DNA from 4 places in the Bacillus sp. WC2507 genome. Region 4 is predicted to be linked to each of the others. Evidence: riboswitches for the same ligand, from Rfam matches in the RefSeq annotation. Region 4 holds a riboswitch; each other region holds the start of a gene.

Region 1 (7,691 bases), 260 kb from region 4:
CAATGTTTTTTGAACATTCGGAAAAATATAAGCTGATCTTTACAAAGAAAACGTTACCACGTGTTACACAATCTTTTTATAGTACATAAGGGGTTTCTTGATACACGTAATAATTCAGCCAATTAGAGAATAATAGATTCCCATGGCTCCTCCACCTTACAAGTGGTTTCTCATTTGGATTATTATGCTTAAAATAATTTTTCGGCACATCAATATTTAACCCTTTTTGGCGGTCCCGTTCATATTCTTGCTTTAACGTATCACAACTATATTCACTATGCCCGAGCGCAAACACTTGTCTTCCTTCTTGCCCAATAACAAGGTGCACACCCGCTTCCTCAGAGTTTGCTAATAATGTTAATTCTTTCACCTCTCTAATATCACTCTCTCGTACTTCTGTATGACGAGAATGCGGGGCGAAAAACAATTCATCAAACCCTTGTAACAATTTCACATGTTGCTCACGGACTTCATGTTCAAATACACCGAACATTTTTTCCTTAAGAGGATACTTTGGAACGCCGTAATGATGATATAAACCAGCCTGTGCCCCCCAGCAAATATGAAGCGTAGATGTTACATTCTCTTTTGAATACTCCATAATACGTTTAAGCTCTTCCCAATAATCTACTTCTTCAAAAGAAAGAGTTTCAACTGGTGCTCCCGTAATAATAAGTCCATCAAATTTCTCATTCTCAATATCACGAAATGTTTTATAGAAACTCGTTAAATGTTCCTGTGCTACATTACGGGACAAATGCGATTCCATATGAAGCAAATGAACATCTAATTGCAACGGTGTGTTGCCAATTAAACGAAGTAATTGCGCCTCTGTTTCTTGCTTTGTAGGCATTAAATTTAATATAGCAATTTTCAATGCCCGGATATCTTGTGTTTCTGCTCGCTCCTTCGTCATTACAAAAATATTTTCCTTCTGCAACACTTTGCGAGCTGGTAAATCTTTATCAATTATGATCGGCATGTTCTTTGCCTCCGACTAGCGCTGCTTCTAAATCTGCAATAATATCAGAAACATCTTCTATACCGACCGATAAACGAATTAAATCTGATGTGACGCCAGCTAAACGCTGATCCTCAGCACTTAATTGTCTATGCGTTGTGCTAGCAGGATGTATGACGCAAGTTCGCGCATCAGCTACATGCGTTACGAGAGTTGCTAGTTTTACATTTGCGATAAATTCTTTCGCTGCTTCTAATCCCCCTTTAATGCCGAATGTTAAAACACCACTAGCACCTTTCTTCAAATACGTTTGTGCTAACGAGTAATTTTCATTACTATCTAATCCCGGATAATTCACCCATTCAATACGTTCATGGTTAGCAAGCCACTTAGCAACTGCGAGAGCATTTTCACTATGACGCTCCATTCTTAAATGCAGCGTTTCTAAGCCGATATTGCTAATATACGCATTGAATGGGCTCATACAGTTTCCGTAGTCTCTTAATAATTGAACACGTGCCTTCACAATATAAGCTGCTGCACCAAAATTTTGAACGTAACTTACGCCGTGATAACTTGGATCCGGTTCAACAAGTTCAGGATATTTCCCATTTGTCCAATCGAAGTTCCCTCCGTCAATAACAATGCCACCTAAAGAACTTGCATGACCATCAATATATTTCGTCGTAGAATGAACGATAATATTTGCTCCATGTTCAAATGCTTGGCATAAATAAGGAGTTGCTAATGTATTATCCACGATAAAAGGTACTTCCAACTCTTTCGCTGCATCTGAAAATTCTTTGAAATTTAGAACATTCATCGCTGGATTTCCTAACGATTCTGCATAAACAAGTTTCGTCTTATCATTAGCAAGGGCCACAATTTCATCAGCAGTTAAATTCGGATTAAAGAACGTAACATCAATACCAAGCTTACGCAAACTCACTCCAAATAAATTAAACGTTCCGCCATAAACTGTTGAAGAACAAAGCAAGTGGTCTCCGCTACTACAAATATTTAAAACGGCAAGCATAATAGCAGCCTGCCCAGAAGCCGTTGCAACAGCTCCTACACCACCCTCTAAATCCGCTAACTTTTGCTCAAATGCAGCTAAAGTAGGATTTCCAATACGCGTGTAGATATATCCTTCTGCCTCTAAATTAAATAGCGCCGCTAAATCATCCGAAGTATCGTATTTATACGTTGTACTTTGATAAAGCGGTAAAACACGCGGTTCACCATTCTTTGGTGTATAGCCACCTTGCACACAAATTGTTCCTTTTCCCCATGATTCTCCCATCTCTCATTCTCCTTTCTTTTATACAAAATAAAAAAACTGCTCCTTTCCTGAAAACAAGAAAGGAGCAGTTTGAAAACACGCTCTAAAGGCTCTTTCTTATCTTTCAGGATTATTACCTGCAGGATTTGGCACAATTCCGTTATACGGCTGTTGCCAAGGTTTCATCGGGCCTGTCCCTCCACCTTTTCTTGATAAGACTATGCAATTACCGTTGATTTTATAGCAATAATTTCCTAATGTCAATTGGTTTTTCTGAATGTTCAAAATTAATTACAAATAAGTTTACATGCATAACAAAAGAAATATATTCCATATTCATTTGAAAAAGACCTTTTAAAACCCCCGATTAATATATAGAATTAAATACGTAGTTTAACTGTATACATTCCAAATTCTCACGAGACCTCAATATATTGAATAAGCCAACCTCTCAAAAAGATACTATACATATTCATCTCATTTCGCAGTAGTATATTTAATCCTTTCGACATTAAAACTTACATAACGGAGGTATCACATGACAAATACAAAAGACATGCACTATATGCTCGTCCTATACGGCATTCTTTTAGGCTCTATAGTAGGAGCAACAGTCTGGTTATTTTTAGTTACAATAAATATCGGCATTCACTTTATTTGGGGATACTTACCTACTATTTTCTCTTCTCCCCCTTATTACACTATTTGTGTAACAACTATCGGTGGGATTCTCGTTGGTTTAACCCAAAAATACTTCGGCACATATCCACGTCTTATGCCGGAAGTAATGGGTGAATATAAAAAAACAGGTAGAATTGAATACCGTTTTGTACATAAAGCTACTTTAACTGCGATTATCGTTTTAATATTTGGAGCTAGCTTAGGTCCCGAAGCAGCACTTGTTGGAATTATCGGTGGACTTTGTACATGGGTAGGCGATCGCTTTACATTCGCCTTAAAAGGAATGAATGAACTAACAGAGGTTGGAATCGGTGCTACTTTAAGTGTAATTTTTAACGCGCCATTATTCGGTTATTTAGCTCCAAATGAAAATGAGGGTGAGCAAATTAACGAATTTTCTAAAGGAAAAAAAGCAATTGTATATTTAGCTACCACTTTCGCTGGTTTTTCCGTTTATTTATTACTTAGTAAATTCGATAATCGTGGATCCTTTATCGTTGATTTTGGGGAGGGTTCCCTATCTCTTAATGAATGGATTGCCTTTCTACCACTTGCTAGTATTGGTGCTATAGTTGGATTCTTTTATTTCAAATTAGAATTCACATTAGAGAAATTAATCCATCCCTTAAAAGAATATAAACTATCACTTGGAATTATCGGTGGTATTTTATTAGGAATTACAGGAACTTTTCTCCCGTACACGTTATTCTCCGGAGAACATCAATTAAAAGATTTAGTCGTTGAATGGAGCCATTTATCCTTCTGGGTACTACTTCTTTCAGGGATTTTAAAATTATGTATTACTGCTGTTTGTTTAAATACAGGTTGGCGTGGCGGGCATATTTTCCCGATTATATTTGCTGGATCTAGTATCGGATATGCTATAGCTTCCATTATCCCTATAGATCCAATCGCTTCGGTAGCCATCGTAACAACAGCAATTTCAAGCTATGCATTAAGAAAACCAATTGCTATAACATTACTATTGCTCATGTTTTTCCCGCTCAACTTACTATTCCCGATGCTTGGAGCGGCAGCGATTGGTAATGCATTTCCACTTCCTAAAAACAACGAAACTACAAGCTAATACAAATAGGCAGTAGGGACAAAAGTTCCACTGCCTATTTTCATTACACACGCTGCTTCAATATTGCATATAACTCTTCAAAATTTTGTACTTCATATGTTGGCACAATCTCGCTATTATTTGATTTCTTTTCTGGATTAAACCAACAAGTGTCAATTCCCGCTACATATCCACCTTTAATATCAGCGCTTAACGAATCCCCAATAATGAGCCCTTCTTCAGGAGCAAAATTAGGAATTCGTTCAAAAACATAATCAAAATACTCTTTCATCGGCTTTTGGAATCCTGTATCTTCGGAAACGAAAACATCTTGAAACAAGGTATGTAATCCTGCATTACGTAAACGTTTATCTTGCGTCTTAGAAATACCATTTGTCACTATATATAAATCGTACTCACTTTGAATTTGACTTATAAATTCAAACGCGCCTTGTATAAGTTGATTCCCTTCTTCTAAGTAACTGCGATAATTATTTTCGAATAATATCCCATCTACTTCTTCCCCGTATTCTTTAAACAAAATCGAAAACCGTGTATTTACAACTTCATCACGGTTCATTTTACCTTCTTCAAAAGCATCCCAAAGACTTTTATTAATTGTTTTATACTGCACTTCAACCTCGCTAGTTAGAGGAATCCCTTTCTCTTCAAAAAGCATACGTAACGCCATTTTCTCTGCCTTCTGAAAATCTAACAATGTATCATCTACATCAAATAATAGTGTTTTATATTTTTTCATAGGCCCCTCACACTCTCTTTTCTACAAAAACAAATTTACATAAATCGTATCATTCTTTCTTGTAAAAATAATAGGAGATATCTCATACTAAACATGAGGTGAAAATATGAAAGTCAGCAAAAATAGCAAAGAAATCTCTCATTCCATACAAAATTACAACTTCCACACTCTTTTTTCTTTTGATGTCTTACCGTATGCTGAACTACATTCCTTTCAAAAGAAAGAAAAGATATGTACTGAAGGGGTTGATGTTCCTTATCTTTATTACTTAATTTCCGGGAAGGCAAAAATATATATGAGTCACAAAAACGGAAGGGTCTCCTTAATTAACTTTATTCAAGCACCTTCGTTCATTGGAGAATTAGGGCTAATTGGCGTAGAATCCGTTACGAAAACGGTAGAAGTAATTGAAGATTGTATATGCTTAGCGCTTCCTCTTAAAGATTGCCAGCATCTTTTATTGCAAGATGCTATCTTTCTACAGAAACTATGCAAATTTATCGGCGAAAAAACAATTACCCGAACAGAAAGTTACGCCAAAAACAATAGTTATCCGTTCGAAAACCGGTTAGCAGCCTTTATTCTATTAACAGAACAAAGTAACAGTTATACCGAAAAACATACCGAGGCTTCAGAATACTTAAATGTCAGCTACCGTCATCTTTTATATGTGTTAAACCAGTTTTGCCAGCAAAATTATTTAAAAAAGGATGGAAGAATCTATTACATACAAGATCGAATTCAATTAGAAACACTGGCTGACGAACTTAAAATATAAAAAAAGTAGCATTAACGTTTACATGTTAATGCTACTTTTTTCGAGTGACGATTCTATTTTTAATTAAAATTTGCTTGCTACTTTAGCTGCTTCTTCAAGACCAGCTGTAATAATCTCTTCTGCTTTATCCGGGAATTGATTATGCCCTTCAATAACTACTGTTTCCATATTTGTTGCACCGAAGAAGCCCATCATGCTTGCTACATATTTAACAGCCATTTCTACTGCAGCTGCTGGGCCTTCAGAATATACACCACCGCGCGCGTTTAATAATGCAATCTTCTTATCTCCAATTAGACCAACTGGACCTTCTGGCGTATATTTAAACGTTTTACCAGCACGGTTTAAATAATCGATATATGTGTGTAGTACTGCTGGAATCGTTAAGTTCCATAATGGGAAACCGAAAACAACTTTATCAGCTTCTAGGAATTGATTTAAGTACTTATCAGCAACTGCTACTGCTTTTGCTTCTTCTTCTGTTAAATCAAATCCTTTACCTGCTTTGAATGTACCATTAATCATGTCTACGCCTACGTATGGTAATTCTTCTTTATATAAATCAAGTTCTACTACTGTATCATTTGGATGTGCTTCTTTGTAATTTGCTAAAAATGCCTCATATAATTTCACACTAACTGCTTGTTCCGCTGGGCGGTTGTTTGCTTTTACAAATAAAACTGTTGCCATTGTTTTTCCTCCTAGTACTCACTCTTTTGTTGTTATATGCTTTCAAAAAGGTATCCCTTGTAATTGTTGTTTTGTTGCTTACAAACATATTTTATCTTTATATCAAGACGATTTCGTCCTCACATAGACGTATTTTTCCATAAAAAAAGTCCACCTTCTAAAGGCGAACTAGGTCTTACGACTTTCGTCTTATACAACCCCATTTCTCACTGCATATAATGCTGCTTGCGTGCGATCGGATAAGTTTAATTTACTCAAAATACTACTTACATGCGCTTTTACCGTTTTTTCTGTAATAACTAAAACAGAAGCTATTTCTTTATTACTCATCCCTTTCGCTAATAGCTGCAACACTTCATTTTCTCTCGCTGTTAGCACATCCACTTGAATAGAAGGTTCTTCTTCTTTTTCTTCCACAGGTAATGTTTGAGAGAGAAGGGCATTTGCTATATCCGGATGTAATTGAATATTACCTTTATATGCGCTTCGAATAGCTTCAACAAGCTGATCCGGTTCTACATCTTTTAAAATATAGCCGCTCGCTCCCGCCCTTAACGCTGGTAAAACATGCGCCTGATCAGAAAAACTAGTTAATACAATTACTTTCACATCCGGATATTCTTTTTTGATACACGCCGTCGCCTCAACACCATCCATTTCGGGCATATATAAATCCATTAGTACAACATCAGGATTTGTCTCCCCTACTTTCACTAATGCTTCTTTCCCATTATTTGCTTCTCCAACTAATTCTAAATCTTCCTGTGTACTTAAGAAAAATGCTAACCCTTTTAAAACGACTGTATGATCATCAACTAACAATACTTTTATTTTCACAAACTTCCCTCATTTTCACATCATAATGGTACGTTTACTTTTACACTTGTTCTTTTCTTATCACTTACAATTTTAATTGTTCCACCAACTAATTCTACTCTTTCCCGCATCGTAGTCATGCCGAGTGATTTCTTCTTTTGTATGTCCTTTTCTATAAACCCATTACCGTGATCTACTATTTCTAATGATACATTTTTCTCAGTTATTTTAACGTAAACTGTCGCTTCTTTTACACCCGCATGCTTACTTACATTGTTTAGCGCTTCTTGTCCAATGCGCCATAATGATTCTTCTACTACACGTGGTAAATCACGAACACCCGTAACTTGTTCCCTAATTTTCAGTCCCAAGTTTTCACCGTACTGCTTTAAAGCTGGTAATAAGCCTTTTTCTAATCCTGCCGGACGAAGCTGCCAAATTAATGTTCTCATTTCCTTTAAAGCTCCTTGCGCTAGTTCACGCATCTCATGCAAAGATTGATCTACCTTTTCATTTTGACCTTTTAAAACTGCTTCAGCACCTTTTGTCATAAAGGTTAATGAAAATAATTTTTGCGAAACAGAATCATGTAAATCTCTCGCTAATCGGTTTCTTTCTTCCATTCGTACGAGTTCACGGCGCTGTTCGTTTAACCTT
Region 2 (7,691 bases), 4.5 Mb from region 4:
ATATTAGCTCATAGTTCATATAATTTGTTTTCAGGAATTATATATGGAGTAAATGTTTCAACGGAACAATCAAAGGTTAATACAACAAGCGTTATACAATATACGCATGGAGAGCCGTGGGGCTGACGTAATATTGAAGTATAAAGAGTTATTAGATCAAAGTGAAGAAAAAGTAATTATTAGGTATTATATAGATGAAACGCTCAAATGAGCGTTTTTTTATTTTTATAATCAGATGATTTATTTTCATATGTACCGCAGTAAAAACTTATTCCTGACTAAAAAAAGACACCCTATGGTGCCTCCACCGGAATGGTATTTGTATTAACTACAACCACGTCTACCAAGAGAATTAGGTTGAAGGACATCTCGATTCTAATGTTTTATTCATTAAATATCTCCGGCTTCTCCACTCTAAATGATTTCACCTCACCACATTCTAAACAAAATGTAGTTAAGAGTTTGCAACGTTTCCCTACTGAAAAGAGCCTACTAGAATCATCTTCACAAACATATGCATGATAAGCAGATCCAACTCTTCCTTCTTTAAATGTAGTAGAACCACAATTCTCACATCGTTTATTTTTCATGCTACTAACACCTCTTTTGCTGTGTTTTTAAGATAGAAGTAAAGCAACTTGGTTATACATGATGTTTTCGACATAAGACACCATAGCCCTTTATATATTCGCAAGTAAAGCAACATAATACCCTTATAAATCTCTATAACAATATGGTTTTTCATATATCATTTAATGTATATCGGAAAAATAAGTATTAAAATATTGATTTTTATTATTCTGATGATTATAATAAATGAAAATCACACAAACAATTCTTATGTTGAGAAGTGGAGGGACGGGCCCTATGAAACTTCGGCAACCTCGTTTTAGACGAAAGGTGCCAAATCCTGCAGGTGAAGAAACACCTGAAAGATAAGAGCGGTTCCCTTAGTCAAGAAGGCTACTCTTATTTCGATAAGAGTAGCCTTTTTTTATGGCTAAGGGATAAAGGGGGAATAGGTAGTGGAGTACGGTTTTTGGTTACCGATTTTTGGGGGATGGCTTCGAAATGTAGATGATGAATCTATGCCGCCTACGTTTGAGTATGCAAAACAAGCAGCGCAAGAGGCAGAACAATTAGGTTTTTCAACAACACTTATTGCAGAATTAAATTTAAATGATATAAAAGGTGTTTCAGCACCAAGTTTAGAAGCGTGGACAACTGCGGCAGCACTTGCAGCAGTGACGGATAGATTAGAGATTATGACAGCTGTAAGACCTGGCTTCCATAATCCAGCAGTTACAGCGAAAATGGCAGCAAATATCGATCAATTAAGTAATGGCCGTTTTACATTGAATGTAGTTTCGGCATGGTGGGAAGAAGAAGCCAGACAGTACGGCGGAGTATTTACTGCACATGATGAAAGATATGATCGCACAGAGGAATTTGTAACAGTTTTGAAGGAGCTTTGGAAAGAAGAAGAGTTTTCTTATAAAGGGAACTTTTATGAGCTTCATCATACGCATTTAAGTCCAAAACCTGTTCAGAAACAAGGAATTAAGCTTTATGCAGGTGGTGAGAGTGAGCGAGGAAAAGAGGTCATTGTAAATCACGCGGATGCATATGTAATGCACGGGGGAACAGTGGAAGAAGTATCTGTGAAAATAGAAGATATGAAGAATCGTAGAAAGAAAGTTACAGAGGAGCCATTGCAGTCATTCGGGCTTGCGGCTTACGTCATTTGTCGTGATACAGAAGAAGAGGCATTAGAAGAATGGAGACGCATAACGGATGTGAAAGACGATGCGTTAGGTTATGCGGGTTACCAAGACTTTATTAGTAAATCGCATTTGGAACAGCAAGTGAAGCTCAATGATTATTCCGTATCTAATCGCGGGTTACGTCCTAATTTAATCGGAACACCAGAACAAATTGCAGAAAGGATACTTGCTTTTGAAAAAGTGGGTGTTACGTTATTACTTTTACAATTTTCACCGCAGCTTGAAGAGATGAAACGATTTTCTGAAAAAGTGATGCCATTAGTTGAAGCAAAAAGAAAGGAATTGATTACAAATGAGTAAAATTTACATATTACATGAGAATAAGGAATGGACGGATCATTTAGTGAAAAGGTTGGAAGAACTGGAGTTACCGTATGAGGAATGGCTTTTAAATGAAGGAACACTTTCATTAGAACAAGAACCTCCCAAAGGTGTTTTTTATAGCCGCATGAGTGCTTCTTCACATACGAGAGGGCATCGATATGCACCTGAGTTGACTGAAGGTGTTCTTGCTTGGCTAGAGGGACACGGACGAACAGTATTTAACGGATCTCGTGCATTACGCCTTGAAGTAAGTAAATTGAATCAATATGCAGCATTAAGAAAATTTGGGATACAAGTGCCGAAAACAATTGGTGCTGTTGGCCGTGATCATATAGTAAAAGCAGCAAAGGAGTTAGGGGAAGTACCGTTCATTACAAAGCATAACCGTGCAGGTAAAGGCCTTGGTGTTCAACTCTTTCATTCCATTGATGCTTTAGAACAATATTTGGATGGTCCGGCATTTGAAGAACCCATTGATGGAATTACTTTAATCCAGCAATATATTGAAGCACCCGAATCATATATTACACGTTGTGAGTTTGTAGGGGGCCAGTTTGTATATGCGGTTAAAGTAGATACATCAGAAGGATTTGAACTTTGTCCAGCAGATGCATGTTCGATTCAAGATGCTTTTTGCCCAGTAGGAGAAGAGGGTAAGAAAGAGACGTCAACAAAATTTGAAATTATATCAGACTTCCAAGAGCCAATTATTGAACAATACAAAGAGTTTTTGAAAGAAAATGAGATTACCGTTGCTGGTATTGAATTTATTCGCAGTGCGGATGGAACAATTTATACGTATGATATTAATACAAATACAAACTATAATTCTGACGCAGAGTCTGTAGCGAATCAATTTGGTATGCTTGAACTTGCTACATTCCTTGGAAGAGAATTAGAAAAACAAGTAGAGTCAGTTAAATAATGTTGATTAAAAAATAAGGTTCTGGTGCAAATATAGGAAAAAAGAAGAGATAGCAGATTTTATAGGTGAAAGGTCATTCGGTAGAGGAGCAGTAGTTGGTGACAAAACACTTGTTGATGCACTTGCTCCATGTGTAGACTCTTGGTTAGCTAGCGCTTCAAACGAAGAAGACATGAAAACTGCCTTTGAAAAAGGAGCAGAAGCAGCGGTCAAAGGCGCAGAGTATACGAAAGAAATCGTAGCTCGCATGGGCCGCGCCGGTACAGTTGGTGAAAGAAGTTTAGGCTATCCAGATGCAGGTGCGCATGCACTTGGAGTTATCTTTACGGAGATTGCGGGTAGTTTGAAGTAGGAATTGGAAAGTCCCCTCTGCCTTAAGGTGGAGGGGATCTTTATTGATAACCATCATTCTTCCAGTGAAAACTTTTATTTGTTAGCCAATCTAGAAGCAGCCTCTTCAACTTCTTTATAGGCATTTTGTAATACTTCATTTGGATCTAGTACTGCTGTTCCTTGTGCACGAACGATTTGATAATCTTCAATACCAAGGAAATTAAACATTGCTTTTAAATATTTATGAGAGTATTCCACTTCTGTATACCAATCATCATTTGTATAGATTCCTCCACTTGCTTGTATAACAAGCATTCTTCTTCCATCTTTAAGTAGTCCCACTGATCCAGTTTCAGTATATTTAAATGTTTCACGTGCAATCATGATATTGTCCATGTAATCTTTTAACTTTGATGGAATATTAAAATTGTGCAAAGGTAATACGATAACATACGTATTTGCACTTTTAAATTGTTGTAAAATTTCGGACATACGCTCCGTTACTTTTTGTTCTTCACCGGTTAACTCTTGTTCAGTTCCTTGTTTTTCCCATGCGCTTAAAACAGTTTTATCTATCATTGGTACTACATCATCGTATAAATTAATCTGTTCAATCGTTTCATTATTAGGAATGAATTCTTTATAAGATACTAAAAAGTGGTTAAGAACCTTAATGCTGACTGATGATGTATCATCCACTTTCGGATGTGCGTTTATAATAAGTGTTTTGTTCATTTGTATTTCCCCTTTTTAAAAGTTTTTACGTTTTAATTGAAGACTAAGTTAATCGCCGATTAACTTAGTCTTTAATATAAACTTTGAAATTATTTTTGTCAAATGAAATACATACTATTCTAAAAGCCCGATTGGTGAGGGCTGATAATCAGTGGGGGATGAACACCATCCACTGATTAAAGTTCCACTTTATTTGACTAAAATTCTAAATGGTCCTAAGATACAATTTGATAACCCTTAAAATAAAAAGCAGGTGATTTGTATATGCAATATAGTGTTGGGGTTGAATATGCCTTGCATTGCTTAGTTTATTTAATTAATACTCCTTCCAAGGAAAGTGTTGGAATAAAAGATTTGGCAGAGTTCCAAGGACTTTCTGAAACATTTCTTTCAAAAGTTTTCGGTAAATTATCTAAAGCTGGCATTGTGAGTTCTGTCCCAGGTGTAAAGGGAGGATATAGGTTAGCTAAGTCTCCAGGAGATATTTCTTTTTGGGATGTAATAGAAGCTGTCGAAGGCCCGAAACCTATTTTTCAATGTAAAAATATTGTACAGAATGGTCTACTATATCGAGATGAGGCTTGTAATTCTTGTGAACCTAGCAATTCTTCTTGTACAATTAACTTAGTAATGCTTGAAGCAGAAGAACACATGCGTGAGTTTCTCCGTAAAAAGACTCTTGCATGGTTAGATAAAGAACTTGATATTGTTTTACCTGAAAAGATAAGGGTAGATACTCGTGAATACTTCAAACAAAAAAACTCTAACTAAATCGCCATGACGAATTAGTTAGAGTTTTTTTGTGATTGCAGCTTATCGATTTTCCAGTGTGCTCCTAGAGGATCTAAAGAGCTTTCAATATAAAACATATATTCATCTGCGGTACCTGGTACTTCAAAAGCTATTTTCAATTCTACCGTTTCATTTGGTTTAACTTGTATATCAGAAAGGTTTTGATCAAGCACTTTTCCTTCATAGGCCTTTCCGTCTTTTTCATCTTTTAAGTTATATTTTAATTCTGATAGTCCAATCGTTTGACCTCGTACATTTTTTACAGAGACATTAACAACGACGGAATCATTGCTAGCATTTAAATATGCACTTTGAACGGCGGTCAAGTAATAGCCTCCCTTAACACTCTCACCAACTAATAAAATACCTTGTTCCAAGCGGCTCATATCTTCTTTTTCTTCAAAATTTATTACTTCTTCATTTTCATTTTTTGCGGTTGGTTCTTCTATTGGACCACTTTCAATGGCACTATCTTTTTTATCTTGTGTGCAAGCAGCCATAACACTGACTAATACTAGAATGAAAGTAAGTAATATGGATAATTTCCTCATAAAATTTATCTGTCTCCTTAAGTTTCTCGATTTTGTACAACTATACATATAAGATTAACATAATGTCTCATTATTGGCTCAAAATAGGGGGCCTTTTAGACACCTTATTCTTTTTACTTTTACTATACATTCGATTGGTTCTCGCGATATTTGTTAATCTTTTAAAACATTGGCTTAGTAATACCAAGGGTTATTATAAATATATTAATCACATAATTTGTCCCTATCAAAATGAACGTTTTTTGCATCTAATATACTGTAAGTATATTTTATTTTGAAAGGATGTGATTATATGGCTCATAAATCTACTGGAGTGTTTCGAGTTCCGGTTTCTGAAAATGGGATTATTCCAACTGCTCTCAACATTATGTTAAACAATGATTCACGCTGTCATACTAGTAATGTAACGGTAACTGTTAAGAGAAGTCGAAACATTTCTTTCCCAACTCAAAATGAATTAGTTGAAATTTCTCGTACTTTTGTTTCTTTAGAACCAAACAGAACGACTAAGATTGTATTGTTTACTCCAGAATTCCAAATAGAAGATTTTCTTGATGTTATCATTAGTGGAAATAAAGATGATGTTAAGGATGTTCTTGTATATTCTTTCTTAGCAGATTCAGCAGGTCACAATTTGCCATCTACTGTTTTCAGAAATGCAGAATACACTTTTGCTTGCTGACACCGTGATGATGTATTCTTTACTGTTATATATCTGAAGGGAAATGTTAAATAGGAGTTGATTTAACTTTTATTTGGGTTCTCCAAAGAAGTCTGTTTTAGCCAAATAAACAAGGAACCGACTAATAGGTTCCTTGTTTATTTGAATTTAACATGAAATTTCGTGTCAACGATTCCGAAAGCAACCTGGTTATAAATGATGTTTTCGACATAAGACACCATAGCCCTTTATATATTCGCAAGTAAAACAACATAATATCACTATGAATTCTTATAACAATATGAGTTTTTGCATATTTCAAAACTTAATATATCCTTCAAAAAATTTTAATAGTATAATATGTTTTGTCATATTCTTTTAGATTTTTCGACAAAATATAAAATAGAGAACGTATTGGGAGAAGGAATTATGTACACAAAATTATTAAAATCAATTACATCATTATCACTTATTGGTGGCGCTTTATTGTATACAAATGGCAGTGATGTGAGAGCTGCTGAGGCGGGTGTTTTTTCTGATGTGCCTACATCGCATTGGTCGTATCCGGCAATTAAAGATTTAGCGAGTAAAAATATTATTTCTGGTTATGGAAATGGAATATTTGGTTTTGGAGATGTTGCGACGAGGGAGCAAGTAGCTGCTTTAGTGTATCGAGTTATGCTACCGAATAAACAAGGCGGAACGTTTAGTAATAATAATACTCTTTACATATTAAAAGACGGATCTAAGTTTAATAATCCTTATGGTGATATTAATCAGAACTCTACGATGTTTCCTGAGGAAATTTTAATGTTAACGAATGCAGGGGTATTTAAAGGGGATGAGAAAGGGAATTTTAGACCGAAAGCTCCTGTGAATCGCGCAGAAATGGCACAAATTCTTACAAACGCTTTCCATCTTTCTGCGAAACAAAAGCATACATTTAATGATGTTCCAAATGGTTTTTGGGGTGAAAACGCTATTAGCGCAGTGCAGTCAACCGGAATTGCTTCTGGTACAGGCGAAGGAAAATTTGAGCCATCTAAAACGGTAACACGTGAACAGTATGCACAGTTTTTATATAATACTTTGAAATATAAAAAGCCTGAAGTTGCGGTGCAAGATACAGGGGATGCGGCATTATTAGCAGCATTTAAAGATGAAGTGCAAAAGCGTATTAATGCGTACGAAACGAATATTACACTTCCATATAAAACGAAAAATAGTAATCAGGAAGAAGTAATGAAGACACTTTTCAACGCCTATAAAGAAGTCGCAAGTAAAAATGAGTATACAAATTATAATAGATCGAATGTTTCATATGGCATTTCTGGATCACCTGGAAATTATACGTTTACGTTAAAGATTACATATCGTGAAACGAAAGAACAAACGGAATATGTAATGAAGCAAGCAAAGGCAATTGTTTCTTCTATTACGCAAGTTGGAATGGATGATCATGAAAAAGTGAAGGCGATTCATGATTATGTCGTAAAACATATTTCTTACGATACGTCTTATAAAGCTTACACAGCATATGAAGCGCTCGTAAATCGTTCTGCGGTTTGCCAAGGTTACGCACTATT
Region 3 (7,691 bases), 1.3 Mb from region 4:
TACCTGATGAAACAGCAGTGCTATGTGGACATGGTCCAGAAACAAGCATTGGTTTTGAAAAAGAAAATAATCCATTTTTACAGTAAGGAGTCATTATGGGGATGGAGCTTATTTTAAAAGAATGGATGGCGAAAGAGAAGGATTATTCAATTTCATATAGTACGTATATGAACCTCGTATTGTATACAGAGGGACATGGTTATTATATGAAGGAACGTGAGAAAATTGGAAGACAAGGGGATTTTTTTACAAGTAGTAACGTATCCTCTGTTTTTGCAAAAACATTTGCTAAGTTTTTTATTCGTCTTGTTGAAAATGGTGAAGTTGCTCCGAATATTTGTGAGATTGGTGGGGGAACAGGAAAGTTTGCCTATGATGTTTTACAAGAATGGAAGCAATTGTCTCCAGAAACCTTTATTGATTTAAACTATTCATTGATTGAAATGAGCCCTTTTCATAGAAAATTACAGCAGAAAAATCTTTGTTCGTTTTCTAATGTGGCATATTATACGTCGCATAGTGAAATGGGGGAATCATTCGAAGGAATTCTTTTTTCGAATGAGTTATTTGATGCATTTCCTGTTGAAGTAATTCAGAAGAGAAATGGAATATTGTATGAAGTACGTGTTACATACACAGAAGAGGGGAAACTTGCAGAAGTATGTAGACCGTTACATAAAAGCATCGGTCGATACTTATTGAAATATAATATTCACCTTGTTGAAGGTCAGCGTTTTGAAGTGTCGATTGCGATGGAAGAATATATAAAAGAAATTGCGAAATGGTTTCAACGAGGTGTATGTATTACAGTTGATTATGGATACACAAAAGAAGAATGGATGCATCCTGCACATCAAGAAGGAAGCTTACGAGGGTATTATGAGCATAAGTTAATCCGTAATCCTTTAGCACATCCAGGTGAAATGGATCTTACTACTCATATTCATTGGGACGAACTAAAAGAGATGTTTAGCCTGCAAGGTATGCAGACAGTATGGCATAAGAAGCAAGCTGAGTTTTTGTTAGCAGCAGGAATATTAGATCAGCTTACCGATCATCAGGATAGGAATCCTTTTTCTGAAACTCAAAAACAAAATCGTGCAGTTCGTTCGATGATTTTGAGCGGAGGATTAGGGAGTGCATTTGATGTTGTTATACATACGAAACATATGCAACAGTTACACTTAGATCGGTATTTGAAACTATAAAAAAACAAGACACAGCATATTTCTGTGTCTTGTTTTTTAATACGACTTATGTAGCATCATATATTTCCTCTCATGATATATATTTATATTAAAGATATGAGATGAAAAATATAAAATACGTCCTTTTTTCTCTGTTTATGAGTCCCTAACCTAATAATACGCGAACGAGTTGAATAATTGTCTCGTTTTCTACTTTGTAATAGATTTCCAATCCTTTTCTTTCACTTGAAACGATTTTAGCGCTTTTTAACTTTGCTAAATGCTGTGAAATTGTAGATTGTGGCATGTTTAAGCCAGTGTACATTGTAGAAACATTGCTTGGACCACGTTCAATTAATCCTTTTACAATACATAAGCGAACAGGATGAGCAAGTACTTTCAATAATTCTGCATTGCTTTCATATAGTTCAATTTCTTTTTGAAAGGTTTCTAACATGTTCTTTTCCACCTCCGTGTGAGCTGTTATACCATACTATACATACCAAAAAATCAAAGAAAAGAAAACAGTTGTTGCAGAAAAAAAGTCCTAAAGTAAAGAAATTGTAAGAAAAGAGACCCTGATGTAAATAAAGTAGATGATTTAGCACGGTTTTGTAAAATGACATTTTTGGGTGAAAATTTAGATGCGTTTTAAAAATTGAAAGATATAGATATATTTGTAACACAATCTTACCATGATTTTCTTATTCTTTCAAATGAATATACAAAATTTTTAAAATAATATGACAAAGGAATTATAATGATATATATAGAATATAAAACAGGTTAAAAGAAAAGAAGCTGAATGTAATCAGCTCCTTTATGGTGAAAATGAAATGTTTGAGTATAGCTGATAAATCTTAGAATTGCCAAGTCATTAGTTATGTATTCTAGCATTCATCGTTCATCAACTTTAAAAATCTACGGTTCCATATATTCTCATAAAAATCAATTGTCTCTTTTGCGGACATAAATGGATTATGTAACGTAGAGGTTGTTTTCTGTACCATGAAGTTTTCGTATCCTAGTCCATGGGCAAATTTAATTGTAGCATCCATGCAGTACTCTGTTTGGGCACCACAAAACTCAATACGATGTACAGATAATTGATCTAAAATCTCTTTTAAGTTTGTTTTATAAAATGAATTGGCATGTGTTTTTCTTACAAAAAAATCTTGTTCTTGAACATCTAAATCAGCATGAATAGCCCAAAGTTCTTTTTCGGGTACTAAATCATCATCGCAATGTTGAACGAAAAGAATTGGTTTATTTGTTTTTCTGTATGAAGAAATTCTTTTATTTACTTTTGTAAGTAAATTTTGTAAATCAAATAAATGCTCTTCGCTATAACATACTCCATTTTGTAAATCGATAACGATTAAAACATCTGCACAAGTATCCATTATTTTTGCCCCTTTTTTACTTCTTAATATATCAATTAATTCATTACTTGGAAATAGATGGTGCTCTGTCGTTTTTTATGAACTATACGAAAAGTGAAAAATATACTTAACAGCATAAAAAAGAAGATATGATAACTTAATTTCATATCTTCTATTCTCTCTATGCATTTACAGGTTCTTCTACATAAGAAAGGGCATTTTCAAAATCGGATATTAAATCGTCAACATTTTCAAGGCCGACGGATAACCGAAGTAATGAATTAGAAATCCCTCTTTCATCACGAGCTTCTTGTGACAATGCTGCATGTGACATTTTAGCTGGGTAGGAAAGAATCGATTCGACAGCACCTAAACTAACCGCAAAGACAGGTAATTTTACTTTTGATAGAAATTGGCGGAGTGCGTCTTCTGATTGTAAAGTGAAAGATAGGACAGCTCCGGCTGATGTAGCTTGAGATTGTTGAATATTAAATCCAAGATGTGATTGTAAGCCAGGATAATAGACATTTTGAACTTTAGCGTGCTCTTGTAAATAGTGTGCAATTTTATTGGCGTTTGCAGCTGAATGCTCAAGACGTACATGCAATGTTTTTAGACCACGAAGCACGAGAGAACAATCTTGAGGGCCTAAAATAGCGCCGAATGCATTTTGTAAAAATCCAAGTTTTTGAGCGAGTTCGGCATCTTTTACAACCGCTAATCCGGCAGTAACATCACTATGACCAGCAATGAATTTTGTGGCACTATGAAGAACGACATCGGCGCCAAGGTCAAGTGGCTTCTGGAATAGTGGTGTCAAAAATGTATTATCAACAAAAGTAAGGGCGTCAATAGATTTTGCAAGTTTAGAAACAGCACGAATATCTGTCACTTTTAAAAGCGGATTAGAGGGTGTTTCCACATAAAAGAGTTTTGTATTTGGCTTAATGTTTTGCTTTATTTCTTCTAAATTAGTCATATCAACAAATGTATGGGAAACACCGTAACGGGAGAGAACTTCAGTTATAATTCGATAAGTGCCTCCGTATACGTCTTCTGAAATGAGTACGTGATCACCTTGTGAAAGAAGGAGGAATGCAGTAGAAATCGCTGCAATCCCTGATGCGAAGGCAAATCCTTTTGTTCCGCCTTCTAATAAAGCAATGATATCTTCAAGAGCTTCACGAGTTGGATTACCAGATCGGCTATAGTCATATTTTCCGAACGTATCTACATCAAACTGGTGGAATGTTGATGTATTATAGATGGGAACGTTAACAGCTCCTGTTTGCGAGTCATGTTTATATTGGTTGTGCAGTAAGAGTGTATCTATAGAATAACTCATATTCTTACACCTTCTTTTACAAGTTTAATGGCTTGCTGTAAGTCTTGAATTAAATCGTTACTATTTTCAATGCCAACGGAAAATCGCAGAAGACGATTACATACACCGTTTGCTGTTCTGATTTCTTCAGGAATATCAGCGTGTGTTTGCGTTGCTGGATATGTCATTAAACTTTCAACACCACCAAGACTTTCAGCGAATGTAATTAAGGATAAAGATTGTAAGAATGGATTGATCCATGTTTCATCTTTCAGACGAAATGAGATCATGCCGCCTCTTCCAGGATAAAATACATCTGTCACCCCGTCTTCATCATTTAAATAAGCGACAACTGCTTTTGCATTTTCTTCATGTTGTCTCATACGAAGCGCTAACGTTTTCATACCACGAATTAATAGCCATGAGTCAAATGGGCTTAAGACCGCACCAGAGGCATTATGATAATGAGCGATTTCCTCACAAAGTTCCTTACCTTTTGCAACGACAAGTCCGCTTAGGACATCGTTATGTCCTCCTAAATATTTTGTTGCGCTATGAAGTACAATGTCAGCACCTTCTGTTAATGGTTGCTGTATATAAGGTGTGTAGAATGTGTTGTCTACAATAAGAAGTAGTCCGTGTCTTTTCGCTACAGTTGCGACAGCGGCAATATCAGTAACTTGCATTAATGGATTAGTCGGAGTTTCTATGAAAATAGCCTTTGTTTCAATTGTGATAGACTGCTCAATTTGTTTAATAGATTGTGTATTTACGTATCTACATCGAACGTTCCACTTTTTTTCGTGCTCAGAAAATAATCGATAAGTGCCCCCGTATAAATCTTCGGATACAATAAGTTCATCTCCGGAACGGAATAGGGAAAGGACAAGGAGAACAGCTGCCATCCCTGAACTACAGGCATAACCTTGTTCACCGTATTCTAAATCTGCGATTGCCTGTTCTAAAAGGCCGCGAGTTGGATTGCCAGTTCGTGAGTAGTCAAAGCCAGTAGATTTGCCAATTCCTTCATGACGATAAGCAGTTGAGAAATAAACAGGTGGATTAACAGTTCCTGTTGTAGTTTCGCTCCGGTTTCCGATTTGTGCTAGTTTTGTTTCGATAGTTGACATGTGAAAATTCCTCCCTTTTAAATTAACAATTAAGTGAATGTAAAATAAAAAAAGCCTTCTAAGAAGAAGGCTTTCGGTTTGAATAGAGTCTTCTTCTCATCTGTCAAATCTTTCACAATTTGCTGGAATTAGCACCTTATTAACAAATGTTAATGGTTGCTGAGGCGTCGTAGGGCCAGTCCCTCTACCTCTCTAGATAAGAATGTTCGTATGAAATTTTATTATGTTTTTAACTTTACAACAAAAGATAATTGAATTGCAACTTTATTTTAAATAATTTTTATTTTTCCGCAAGTGTCATTGACTTTTGCATTTGTGCGTGCTAAATTTATTAAAAAATTAGCAAACATTGTTAAAAGGGGAACGCATTTCCTTTTAGCTACATAAATAAAATAATAAAGACAACTCTTATTGAGAGCGGTGGAGGGAAAGGCCCTGTGAAACCCGGCAACCTTCAAACGAAATGTTTGAAACGGTGCTAATACCTGCAAAACGAATGTTTTGCATAATAAGAGGAGGAACAATTATGTCCCCCTCTTCAAAGTGAAGAGGGGGTTTTTATATTGATAGAAATGAGGGAGATTTGTGAAATTACTAGATTTATTGTCAAAAGGAATTGTAATAGGTGACGGTGCGGTTGGGACGTTATTACATTCACATGGTTTGCAAAGTAGTTTTGAAGAATTGAATATATCTGATCCAGATTTAATTATATCGATTCATAAGCAATATGTAGCTGCTGGGGCAGATGTGATTCAAACAAATACGTACGGAGCAAATGAAGCAAAATTACGTATGTATGGTTTAGAAAATCAAGTTACTGAAATTAATAGAGCGGCAGTAAAACTGGCGAAAGCATCTGTTACCGACAAAAATGCAATTTTAGGAACAATTGGCGGTATGAAACATATCGGAGCTGTTACGACAACTGATATGGAGCGAGAATTTATGTTGTTGGAACAGGCAAGTGCATTATTAGAAGAACAGGTTGATGGACTGCTATTAGAGACTTTCTATGATGAGTTTGAATTACTTCATGCTGTTCAGGTGTTACGAAAACAAACGAATATTCCAATTGTAGCTCAATTAGCGTTACATGAGGCAGGTACGACTCAAAATGGAAATGATGTAAATGAAATATTAAAACAGCTATTAGATTACGGTGCAAATGTTGTTGGATTGAACTGCCAACTAGGGCCACTTCATATGACGGAAGCTTTTAAAATGATATCGATTCCTCAAAATGGCTACTTGTCAGCATATCCAAATGCAGGTCTTCCAAATTATGTGGAGGGACGTTACGTATATGAAGGAAGTCCGGCTTATTTCGAAGCGATGACACCGAAATTTATTGAGCAAGGTATTCGGTTATTGGGTGGTTGTTGTGGCACGACTCCAGAACATATTGAAAGTATGAAACGTGCTACTCTAAATGTTACGCCTGTAATAGAAAAGGATACGATTCAAAGACCAAAAGTAGTTCATACACATGAGAAACGTTCAAAAGCTCATGTCACTTTAGCAGAGAAAGCAAAAAAACAAACGACAGTAGTAGTGGAATTAGATCCACCGAAAACGTTAGATACGCAGCGGTTTTTTGAAGGCGCAAGAGCATTGAAAAGAGCTGGAGCAGATGCTATTACTCTAGCAGATAATTCATTAGCATCGCCTCGCATCTCGAATATGGCAATGGGAGCATTATTAACGAAGCATGATATTCCAGTATTGACGCATTTAACGTGTAGAGATCATAACGTCATCGGACTACAATCTCATTTACTAGGCCTATCAGCGTTAGGTATGGAAGAAGTGTTAGCTTTAACTGGTGATCCAGCACGTGTTGGTGATTTTCCAGGTGCCACTTCTGTATATGATTTGTCCTCTATTGAGCTCATTAAAATGATTAAAGAAATGAATGATGGGCGCTCTATTTTAGGGAAATCAATAGGTCCAGCAACAAGATTTTCAGTGGGAGGTGCGTTTAACCCGCATGTAAGACATTTAAAAGCAGCGGTTAAGCGAATGGAACGGAAAATAGATGCTGGAGCAGAATATTTCTTAACTCAGCCGATTTACGATGTCGCGTTAATGGAAGAAGTGTATGAAGCGACAAAACATTTGGAACAACCGCTTTTTATTGGGATTATGCCATTAATAAGTAAACGGAATGCAGATTTTCTTCATTTTGAGGTGCCAGGAATTACGCTACCTGAAGAAATAAGGGAGAGAATGGATGGACATGAAACGAAAGAGGCAGCAATTGAGGAAGGAATTCGCATTTCACAAGAACTAATTGATGCGGCGATGAAATATTTTAACGGCATTTATCTTATTACACCATTTCTAAAATATGAAATTACAGAACACCTTGTTAAATATGTGAGAGAAAAGCAAGAAGTGAAAGAAGGTATTAATTGATGAAACGTATAGAAGAAAAATTACAAAATAACATCTTAATATTAGATGGTGCAATGGGGACAATGATCCAGCAAGAGGACTTAACTGCGGAAGATTTCGGAGGAGAAGAGTACGAAGGCTGTAATGAATATTTAGTAGAAACAAGGCCTGATGTCATTTTAAAGATTCATAAAGCTTATATTGAAGCTGGTGCGGATATTATTGAAACAAATACATTTGGGGCGACGAATATTGTATTAAATGATTATGA
Region 4 (7,691 bases):
TTTCATTCTTTTCCACGTAACGAATCGTAATGTTGAGCAAATTCAGCTCTTCTTTAGTTAATGTGTTACGTAAATCATCTATGTATTTTGTGAAAGAATCTAAGGGCACAAAGTATTCTTGTAACACTTCTGTCCTATTCGGATTTTCATATTCCATAAAAGCACTATCTGACCTCATAACATTATTTCGCGTCTCATACTTTCCATCTGTACGTTCAAAATAATTTCTTTGTATATCCCAAAACGTATTCTTTCCCCATTCGCTATAACGCGATAACCCAAGCAAAAATTTCGGTGCAGCTATAATATTTTCTTCCTTTAATTCACTGTACTCTTCCCTCATATTTTGATTTTGTGCCACTGTATAATCTGTCACATACATCTCTTTTAAAAATGAGTTTGGAGCAACAGAAATACGCGCTAAGTGCATACGAACATTTTCATCTTTTTTCACTTTTTCTTTGAAATAAGATGCGTATTCTTTATAATCTAGCATTCTTGTGTGCGTTTCATATAATTCATCATCCGTTAACTTTAACGTCACATCTAAAATAACACCAAATAACCCGTAACCACCAATGACATATGGAAATAACTCCGTATTCTCTTTTCTGCTTACATTGCGTACAGTACCATCTGCCATTAATAGTCGAAAGGATTCGACCGTATCAATCAATGCTTCATGACGAATATCACGCCCATGTACATTTACACTTAATGAACCACCAACAGTAAAAATATTTTGAGATTGCATCACTTGAACCGCAAGACCATATGGATTGATTTTCTTTTGAATGTCATTCCAGGTGACACCGCCTTGCACCCTAATCCTCTTCTTCTCCGCATCGAATTCTAATATTTTATTATACCCTTTCATATCAAGCATCGTACCGTTCGGATAATACGTCTGACCGCCTTGACTATGCTGCATACCCGCAATCGAAATTTTCTCTCCTGAAACTTTTGCATCTTGCACTAATTTTATTAACGAGTGCTCATCCGTAGCACTTTCAACACGTTTAATCTTTGTCGGGAGCAATTTACCGACATCACTCATCATAGGATGATCGAGTTGTTTTTTATACGTATGTACAGACGCCGCTAACAAAACGGTATACGCTACAATGACAACTACTATCTTTCTTTTTTTCAAATGACACTCTCCTTGTTTGAATTTCTTTCACTACATATTGTACATATTTTTCTAAGAAGAAAATATGTTAGTAACGAAAAAAGAGAGATACCCTTGCTCTTTTAGGCATCTCTCTTCAAATCAATTAATTCGTTACTGGCAACTGTATGGGATCAAATTTTTCATATGATGTATATTTTATATCCGTCATAATTTTTGCTTTCTCCTTACTATTTCTACTCACAACTATATCCAATTTTAATGATTCATATTTAAAATCTTTTGTGATCATATATTCTGCATCTATCTCTTCTACCTTTGCATTTTGTGCTTCTAATGCTTTCTTCTGCGTTTCACCTATACTACCTAAAATACTCTCTGCATCTTTTCCTTTTAACCTGACCTTTAATTTATATTTGTCTCCACTTTTTTCCATCTTCATTTTTTGTACAATTTCTGGTGGGATTTCTACATTCTCTTTCACACTCTTGGCTGCATTCATCCCACTAATATTTAATTTCTCTTCTGGTATAGATATAACTTCACCTGTATTAGGATTCTTCACTTGACCAACAATTTTATCATTTACACCATAAATGATAATATCCGTACCCGAAACATTCATTTCAGCACGAGAACTCTTTGTTTTCAGCTCTATTTGTATTTTAGCCTTCATTATACTCAGTTCTTGTCCATCAGCCTTTATATCCATATCCTGCATCACCGTTACATACTCTTCATTTTTTAAGTTCTCATACGCCTTATTAAAAACATCTTTTGCGGCTAAATCCTTCTCTTTCTTTACTGATGCCGTTTTGGGTTCACCCGTCTTCGATACTTTATCACTACTACACCCTACCCCTAAACCAATTGTAAGTAATAAACTAGAAGCTACTATAATTTTCTTCATAAAAATCCCCCTTTACCAAATAATACCACTTTTTTATCTTTTAAATCTATATGATTTCCAATGTCCTTATTTAAATTCAACTCTAAATAACAACATGTTTGATGAAAGGTTTAAATATGATGTAAATAAAAACAACGAAATTCGGGAGGTTATTATGAAAGTAATGATTTGCACAAAATATGGACCACCTAACGTTCTCCAGCTTCAAAATATAGAGAAACCTACACCTAAAAAGAACGAAGTATTAATTAAAATTCATGCAACAAGTGTATCGACTGGAGATTGTAGAATACGCGGCTTTAATAGTCCCCTCTTATTTTGGATTCCTATGCGGATCATATTAGGTTTCAGAAAACCGAGAAAACCTATACTCGGCGTAGAATTAGCTGGAGAAATTGAGGAAATTGGAACAGATGTAACCCAATTTAAAAAAGGAGATCCAATTTTTGCATTAACAGAACTAAACCTTGGTGGTTATGCCGAATACACATGTGTACATGAAAGTGGATTAATAGCATTAAAACCTACCAATGTGACGTATGAAGAAGCGGCAGTTATTTCTTTTGGCGGAACTTCAGCATTACATTTCCTGAGAAAGGGCCGTATAAAAAAAGGACAACAAGTGCTCATATATGGTGCCTCTGGATCAGTAGGAACAGCTGCCGTACAACTTGCTAAATATTTTGGTGCGACCGTTACGGCTGTTTGTAGTCATTCAAATTTTGAACTCGTGCAATCTTTAGGAGCTGATAAAATAATTGATTATACAAAAGAAGATTTTACTAAGCGGGGTGAACGCTACAATATTATATTTGATGCAGTTGGAAAACATAAAAAATCCCTTTGTGAAAAGGCATTAACACCTAATGGGAAATATGTATCTGTGAATGGAATGATGGCAAAAGTAAGTAAAGAAGATATGATTCTACTAAAAAAACTAACTGAAGCAGAACATTTAAAGCCTGTTATTGATAGAACTTACCGATTAGAAGAAATTACTGAAGCTCATATATATGTAGAAAAAGGGCATAAAAAAGGAAATGTTTCGATTACCTTAAAATAAAATATATTCAGAAAATAACATTGACAATTCTTTTTGTAAGATTTACTATTAGTAGCATATTAAAAAAACTACATACACATACTCTTATCAAGAGTGGCGGAGGGACTGGCCCGATGATGCCCGGCAACCGAGCTTATGACGTATAAGCTAAGGTGCTAATTCCTGCAAAACGAGCTTTCGTTTTGGAAGATAAGAGAGGAACCTATTTTGTCTATTCGGCACCTCTCTTATTTTTGAGAGGTGCTTTTTATTTTGGAACGTATATGAAGGGGGAACTATAGATGAAAAAAGTATTATTGAGCATTGTAAGTGGAGCGGTATTATTATTAGGCGCATGTAGCGGGGGTTCAGATAAAGAAGTAAAAGCGTTAGATGAGAAAAAGATTACTGTCGGTGTAACAGGCGGTCCGCATGAACAAATTTTTGAAAAGGTAAAAGAAGTTGCCGCAAAAGACGGTCTCGAAATTGATGTAAAAGTATTTAATGATTATGTAGCACCAAACGTATCCCTAGATGAAAAAAGCCTCGATGTAAATAGCTATCAAACGAAATCATATTTAGACGTATTTAAAGCTGAACGTAATATGAAATTAACTGAAGTATTTTCAACAGTAACATTCCCTATGGGTGTATATTCGAAAAGCTTAAAAGATGTAAAGGATTTAAAAGAGGGCGACGCAATTGCTGTACCAAATGATCCAACAAATGAACTTCGAGCTTTAAAGCTATTTGAAAAAGCCGGTGTTTTAAAAGTAGATCCAAAGGCTACAGAAAAAGCGACTGCGAAAGATGTAATTGAAAATCCAAAAAACTTAAAGATTGTTGAATTAGAGGCATCTCAATTACCGACACAACTAAGTGAAGTAAAAGCAGCTGCGATTAATACAAACTTTGCATTAGGTGCAAAATTAAGCCCTGCGAAAGATTCTATCTTCCGTGAAGGAAAAGATTCACCATATGTGAACTGGGTCGTTGTTCGTACTGAAAATAAAGATGATGCTGTTGTAAATAAATTAAAGAAAGCTTATCAATCTAAAGAAGTGAAAGAATTTATCGAGAAAAAATTTGATGGTTCTGTTTTACCGTCTTGGTAGGAGCTGACGATAATGATTGAATTAAAAAATGTATCCAAAGTATTCACAACAAAAAAAGGGAATGTGGAAGCTCTTAAACCTACCTCCCTTCAAGTAAAAAAGGGCGAAGTATTTGGAATCATTGGATATAGTGGTGCTGGTAAAAGTACATTAATTCGATGTGTAAATTTATTAGAAAAGCCAACGACAGGAAATATCATTGTAAACAACCAAGACTTAACAACTTTATCAGCAAAAGAACTCGCAAAAGCGCGACAAAAAATCGGAATGATCTTTCAAGGATTCAATTTACTTAAAACCGTGACAGTTTATGAAAATATCGCATTACCTTTACGCCTTGCTGGCATTCCCAAAGTAGAAATTGAAAAAAGGGTAGAAAAATACTTACGTATTGTCGATCTTTTCAATCGAAAAGATGCCTATCCGAGTGAACTTTCTGGTGGCCAAAAGCAGCGTGTTGCCATTGCACGCGCACTATCACACGAACCTGAAGTGTTATTAAGCGACGAAGCAACAAGCGCTTTAGATCCGGAAACAACCGATTCTATCCTTGACTTATTATTAAAAATCAATGAAGAAATCGGGATCACAATTTTATTAATTACACATGAAATGAATGTCATCCAGCGTATATGTGACCGAGTTGCTGTTATGGAACATGGAGCAGTAATCGAAAGTGGAACTGTGAAAGATATTTTCACCAACCCACAACATATAACAACGAAGAAATTCGTAAATAGTGCATTTGCAGCTAGAATTCCAGAAGAGGTACAAAAAGAACTACAAAGAACCGGAGAAATCGTAACACTTTCATTTATAGGAACTTCTTCTGGCGAACCAGCGTTAGCTATTGCTACAAAACGTTTTCAAGTGTATCCAAATATTTTATCCGGTAACATTACACAGTTAAAACATGAAGCATATGGGAAACTGGTCATTCATATGCAGGGTGAAAAAAATGAAGTAGACCGCGCTTTATCATTTTTACAAGAACAAGGGATCATCGTAGAAGGAGGTAGAACAGATTATGGGAAACAAGTCCTTTTTGGATGAATGGGGTAAAGTCATATGGGAAGCAACCATTCAAACATTTCAAATGACATCTATTTCACTATTCATCTCTATCCTTATTGCATTACCACTTGGCGTCACACTTGTTTTAACGAGACCTGGTGGGCAGCACGAAAATAAAATCATTTATCCGATTCTTAATACAATTATTAATATCATTCGCTCTCTTCCATTTATCATTCTATTATTCTTCATTTTACCTTTTACAAAGTTTCTAATGGGAACATCCATTGGCGTGCAAGGTGTCATCGTACCACTTGTCGTATTCACAGCACCTTACATTGCACGATTAATGGAGACAGCTTTATTAGAGGTGGACCGTGGTGTTATTGAAGCTTACCAAGCAATGGGCATTTCTACTATAAAAATTATTTGGCACGTTATGGTGAAAGAAGCTCGTCCCTCCCTTGTACTTGGCTTAACAATTGCAACAATCGGCTTAATCGGTGCAACAGCAATGGCTGGACTTGTAGGGGCTGGCGGGCTAGGGGACTTAGCATATCGATTCGGACACTTACGCTACGAACCTGAAGTAATGTATGCAACCGTCTTTATTTTAATTATCCTCGTTCAAGGGTTACAGTCTTTAGGGAATGGTGTTGCACGAAGATTGAAGAAAGATTAAAAAAGAGGGCATCTCACCGAAATGAGATACCTTCTTTTTATCCCGCATTAACGGGCGGTAAGACCCTCGCCTCAAAATTCAGCGGGAGCAAAGAAGTTAGGTGGGGGATCAACTGCCCTTAAAAGTCCGATTGGTGAAGGCTAATAATCAGTGGGGGATGAAAAAACCCCCCACTAATTAAAGTTTCACTTTATCTTTTAAATCCGCCTTCTGAATGAATAACTTGTCCTGTAATCCATTTTGCTTCTTCACTTACTAAAAACTTAATAAGCCTCGCTGCATCCTTTGGCTCACCAATTCTGCCGAAAGGAAACATTGGTTTTAATCCTTGCTTTATCTCTTCAGTCATCCACCCTGTACTAGTTGGACCTGGATTAATTGCATTCACTGTTATTCCTAAATGGGCTACTTCCGCTGACAACGTACTAGTAAGAGCGTCAATAGCTCCCTTCGTTGTTGCATACGCCAGTTCTCCAGCCATAGGCCCTTGAAATTGACCTGAAGTCATATTCACAATTCTACCACCAGATTTCTTATCAAATCCTCGGGCAAATTGGCTACTTAACAATGTAGCCGCACGAATATTTACCATGTAATGCTTATCCAATTCTTCAGCAGTCAAATTAGAGAAATCATTATTTGTAGAATACGCTGCATTATTAATTAATATATGAGGGTATCCTAGTTGTTCAGTAACTTTATTTATAAGCTCTTTCGGTGCATCATTCCGAGTTAAATCTAACTCCATGCTCGATACTTTCACACCGTTTTTTAGTAACTCTTTTTTTAATTGTATTTGTTCACTTTGATCGACGCCCCAAGGCATCTCTTTATCGTAAGCTGTCCAATACGTAAAAAATATATCGTATCCTGCTTCAGCTAACTCTTTACAAATCGCTGCGCCTATACCATCTAAACGACTTACACCTGTAACAATTGCTACTTTATGTTTTAATTGATTCATCATATACTCCTCCAATTTTAAAGGACGCATATTTTATATAAGAGATATAAATTTCCCCACATAGGTATCTATCCTTACAAAGGGGATGTACAAGCCAAATATGCAGTCCTTGAATGATTTACAGATAGCTAAATAACCCCTCACTTATGAGAGAAAAATTCATCTATCTAATTTCTAATCATTACAAGTTCGTACGCATATTGAATCCTTGTCTCCTTTCCATATATCTCTATTTTTATTATAGCAATATGACAAAACATTTTAAATAATATAAAAGAAAATACAACAGAAAAACAGGCAATGGGAAAAATACTGCCCATCGCCTGTTTTTAATTGGAATACCTAATATATAACTTTCGTCTTAACGGTTTAATTTTTATCCTTCTTATATACCATGTAACTAGGCTCATTATAAACCCACTCATCTGTACCAATTCTTAGCCAGCCATTCTTTTCTTCGTATACTGTAGCTTTTTCACCTTTGCTTGCTTTTCTAACAACAGAGTAGCTAGCACCTGCTCCGCTGCGAACATTTACCCCAATTCCATTAATTTCAACTGTACCAATTCCTTTTTGAACACTACCAGTTTCAATTACTTGAAGCATGTTTAAAATGAATGCTGCTGTTTCACCACGAGTCGTCGTTCCTTTAGGCACATACAGATTATCTCCCATACCTTTTACAATACCCAAACCGTATAATCTTTGTACTGCTTCTTTATAGATAATTTGATCTTTATCTGCAAATGGTAAGTTTGCCAATGGTCCATTTATTTTTTTATACTGTAAAGCTTTATTTACAATAACTGCAGCTTCTTCTCTTGTAATAGGT

Evidence for each region. A riboswitch is a leader RNA that binds a small molecule or an ion and turns the genes downstream of it on or off. The one in region 4 is predicted to bind S-adenosylmethionine.
Region 1: linked by a shared signal. The riboswitch ahead of ACUN28_RS02050 (bifunctional O-acetylhomoserine aminocarboxypropyltransferase/cysteine synthase) and the one ahead of ACUN28_RS00620 (MetQ/NlpA family ABC transporter substrate-binding protein) in region 4 are both predicted to bind S-adenosylmethionine.
Region 2: linked by a shared signal. The riboswitch ahead of ACUN28_RS24480 (LLM class flavin-dependent oxidoreductase) and the one ahead of ACUN28_RS00620 (MetQ/NlpA family ABC transporter substrate-binding protein) in region 4 are both predicted to bind S-adenosylmethionine.
Region 3: linked by a shared signal. The riboswitch ahead of metI (cystathionine gamma-synthase/O-acetylhomoserine thiolyase) and the one ahead of ACUN28_RS00620 (MetQ/NlpA family ABC transporter substrate-binding protein) in region 4 are both predicted to bind S-adenosylmethionine.

Annotation. Positions count from the first base shown of each region.
Region 1 covers NZ_JBQXPN010000001.1:367,698-375,388, reverse strand. Annotated here, with positions in the region: gene metA (homoserine O-acetyltransferase MetA) at 77-982, opposite strand; gene ACUN28_RS02050 (bifunctional O-acetylhomoserine aminocarboxypropyltransferase/cysteine synthase) at 966-2,264, opposite strand; SAM riboswitch class I at 2,358-2,462, opposite strand; gene ACUN28_RS02045 (chloride channel protein) at 2,782-4,011, shown strand; gene ACUN28_RS02040 (YjjG family noncanonical pyrimidine nucleotidase) at 4,055-4,750, opposite strand; gene ACUN28_RS02035 (transcriptional regulator YeiL) at 4,857-5,528, shown strand; gene ACUN28_RS02030 (FMN-dependent NADH-azoreductase) at 5,592-6,218, opposite strand; gene ACUN28_RS02025 (response regulator) at 6,408-7,055, opposite strand; gene ACUN28_RS02020 (GAF domain-containing sensor histidine kinase) at 7,076-7,691, opposite strand, start outside.
Region 2 covers NZ_JBQXPN010000001.1:4,631,230-4,638,920, reverse strand. Annotated here, with positions in the region: gene ACUN28_RS24485 (hypothetical protein) at 384-590, opposite strand; SAM riboswitch class I at 836-942, shown strand; gene ACUN28_RS24480 (LLM class flavin-dependent oxidoreductase) at 1,026-2,084, shown strand; gene ACUN28_RS24475 (ATP-grasp domain-containing protein) at 2,077-3,033, shown strand; partial or broken gene ACUN28_RS24470 (DAK2 domain-containing protein) at 3,095-3,385, shown strand; gene ACUN28_RS24465 (FMN-dependent NADH-azoreductase) at 3,460-4,101, opposite strand; gene ACUN28_RS24460 (RrF2 family transcriptional regulator) at 4,366-4,872, shown strand; gene ACUN28_RS24455 (DUF4352 domain-containing protein) at 4,887-5,444, opposite strand; gene ACUN28_RS24450 (hypothetical protein) at 5,737-6,126, shown strand; gene ACUN28_RS24445 (S-layer homology domain-containing protein) at 6,535-7,691, shown strand, end outside.
Region 3 covers NZ_JBQXPN010000001.1:1,447,713-1,455,403, forward strand. Annotated here, with positions in the region: gene ACUN28_RS07750 (MBL fold metallo-hydrolase) at 1-86, shown strand, start outside; gene ACUN28_RS07755 (class I SAM-dependent methyltransferase) at 96-1,208, shown strand; gene ACUN28_RS07760 (ArsR/SmtB family transcription factor) at 1,354-1,644, opposite strand; gene ACUN28_RS07765 (cysteine hydrolase family protein) at 2,078-2,590, opposite strand; gene metC (cystathionine beta-lyase) at 2,751-3,914, opposite strand; gene metI (cystathionine gamma-synthase/O-acetylhomoserine thiolyase) at 3,911-5,023, opposite strand; SAM riboswitch class I at 5,117-5,226, opposite strand; SAM riboswitch class I at 5,429-5,538, shown strand; gene ACUN28_RS07780 (bifunctional homocysteine S-methyltransferase/methylenetetrahydrofolate reductase) at 5,609-7,441, shown strand; gene metH (methionine synthase) at 7,441-7,691, shown strand, end outside.
Region 4 covers NZ_JBQXPN010000001.1:106,276-113,966, forward strand. Annotated here, with positions in the region: gene ACUN28_RS00605 (FAD-binding oxidoreductase) at 1-1,153, opposite strand, end outside; gene ACUN28_RS00610 (hypothetical protein) at 1,278-2,042, opposite strand; gene ACUN28_RS00615 (NAD(P)-dependent alcohol dehydrogenase) at 2,197-3,105, shown strand; SAM riboswitch class I at 3,187-3,301, shown strand; gene ACUN28_RS00620 (MetQ/NlpA family ABC transporter substrate-binding protein) at 3,387-4,199, shown strand; gene ACUN28_RS00625 (methionine ABC transporter ATP-binding protein) at 4,212-5,252, shown strand; gene ACUN28_RS00630 (methionine ABC transporter permease) at 5,227-5,895, shown strand; gene ACUN28_RS00635 (SDR family oxidoreductase) at 6,086-6,862, opposite strand; gene ACUN28_RS00640 (S-layer homology domain-containing protein) at 7,229-7,691, opposite strand, start outside.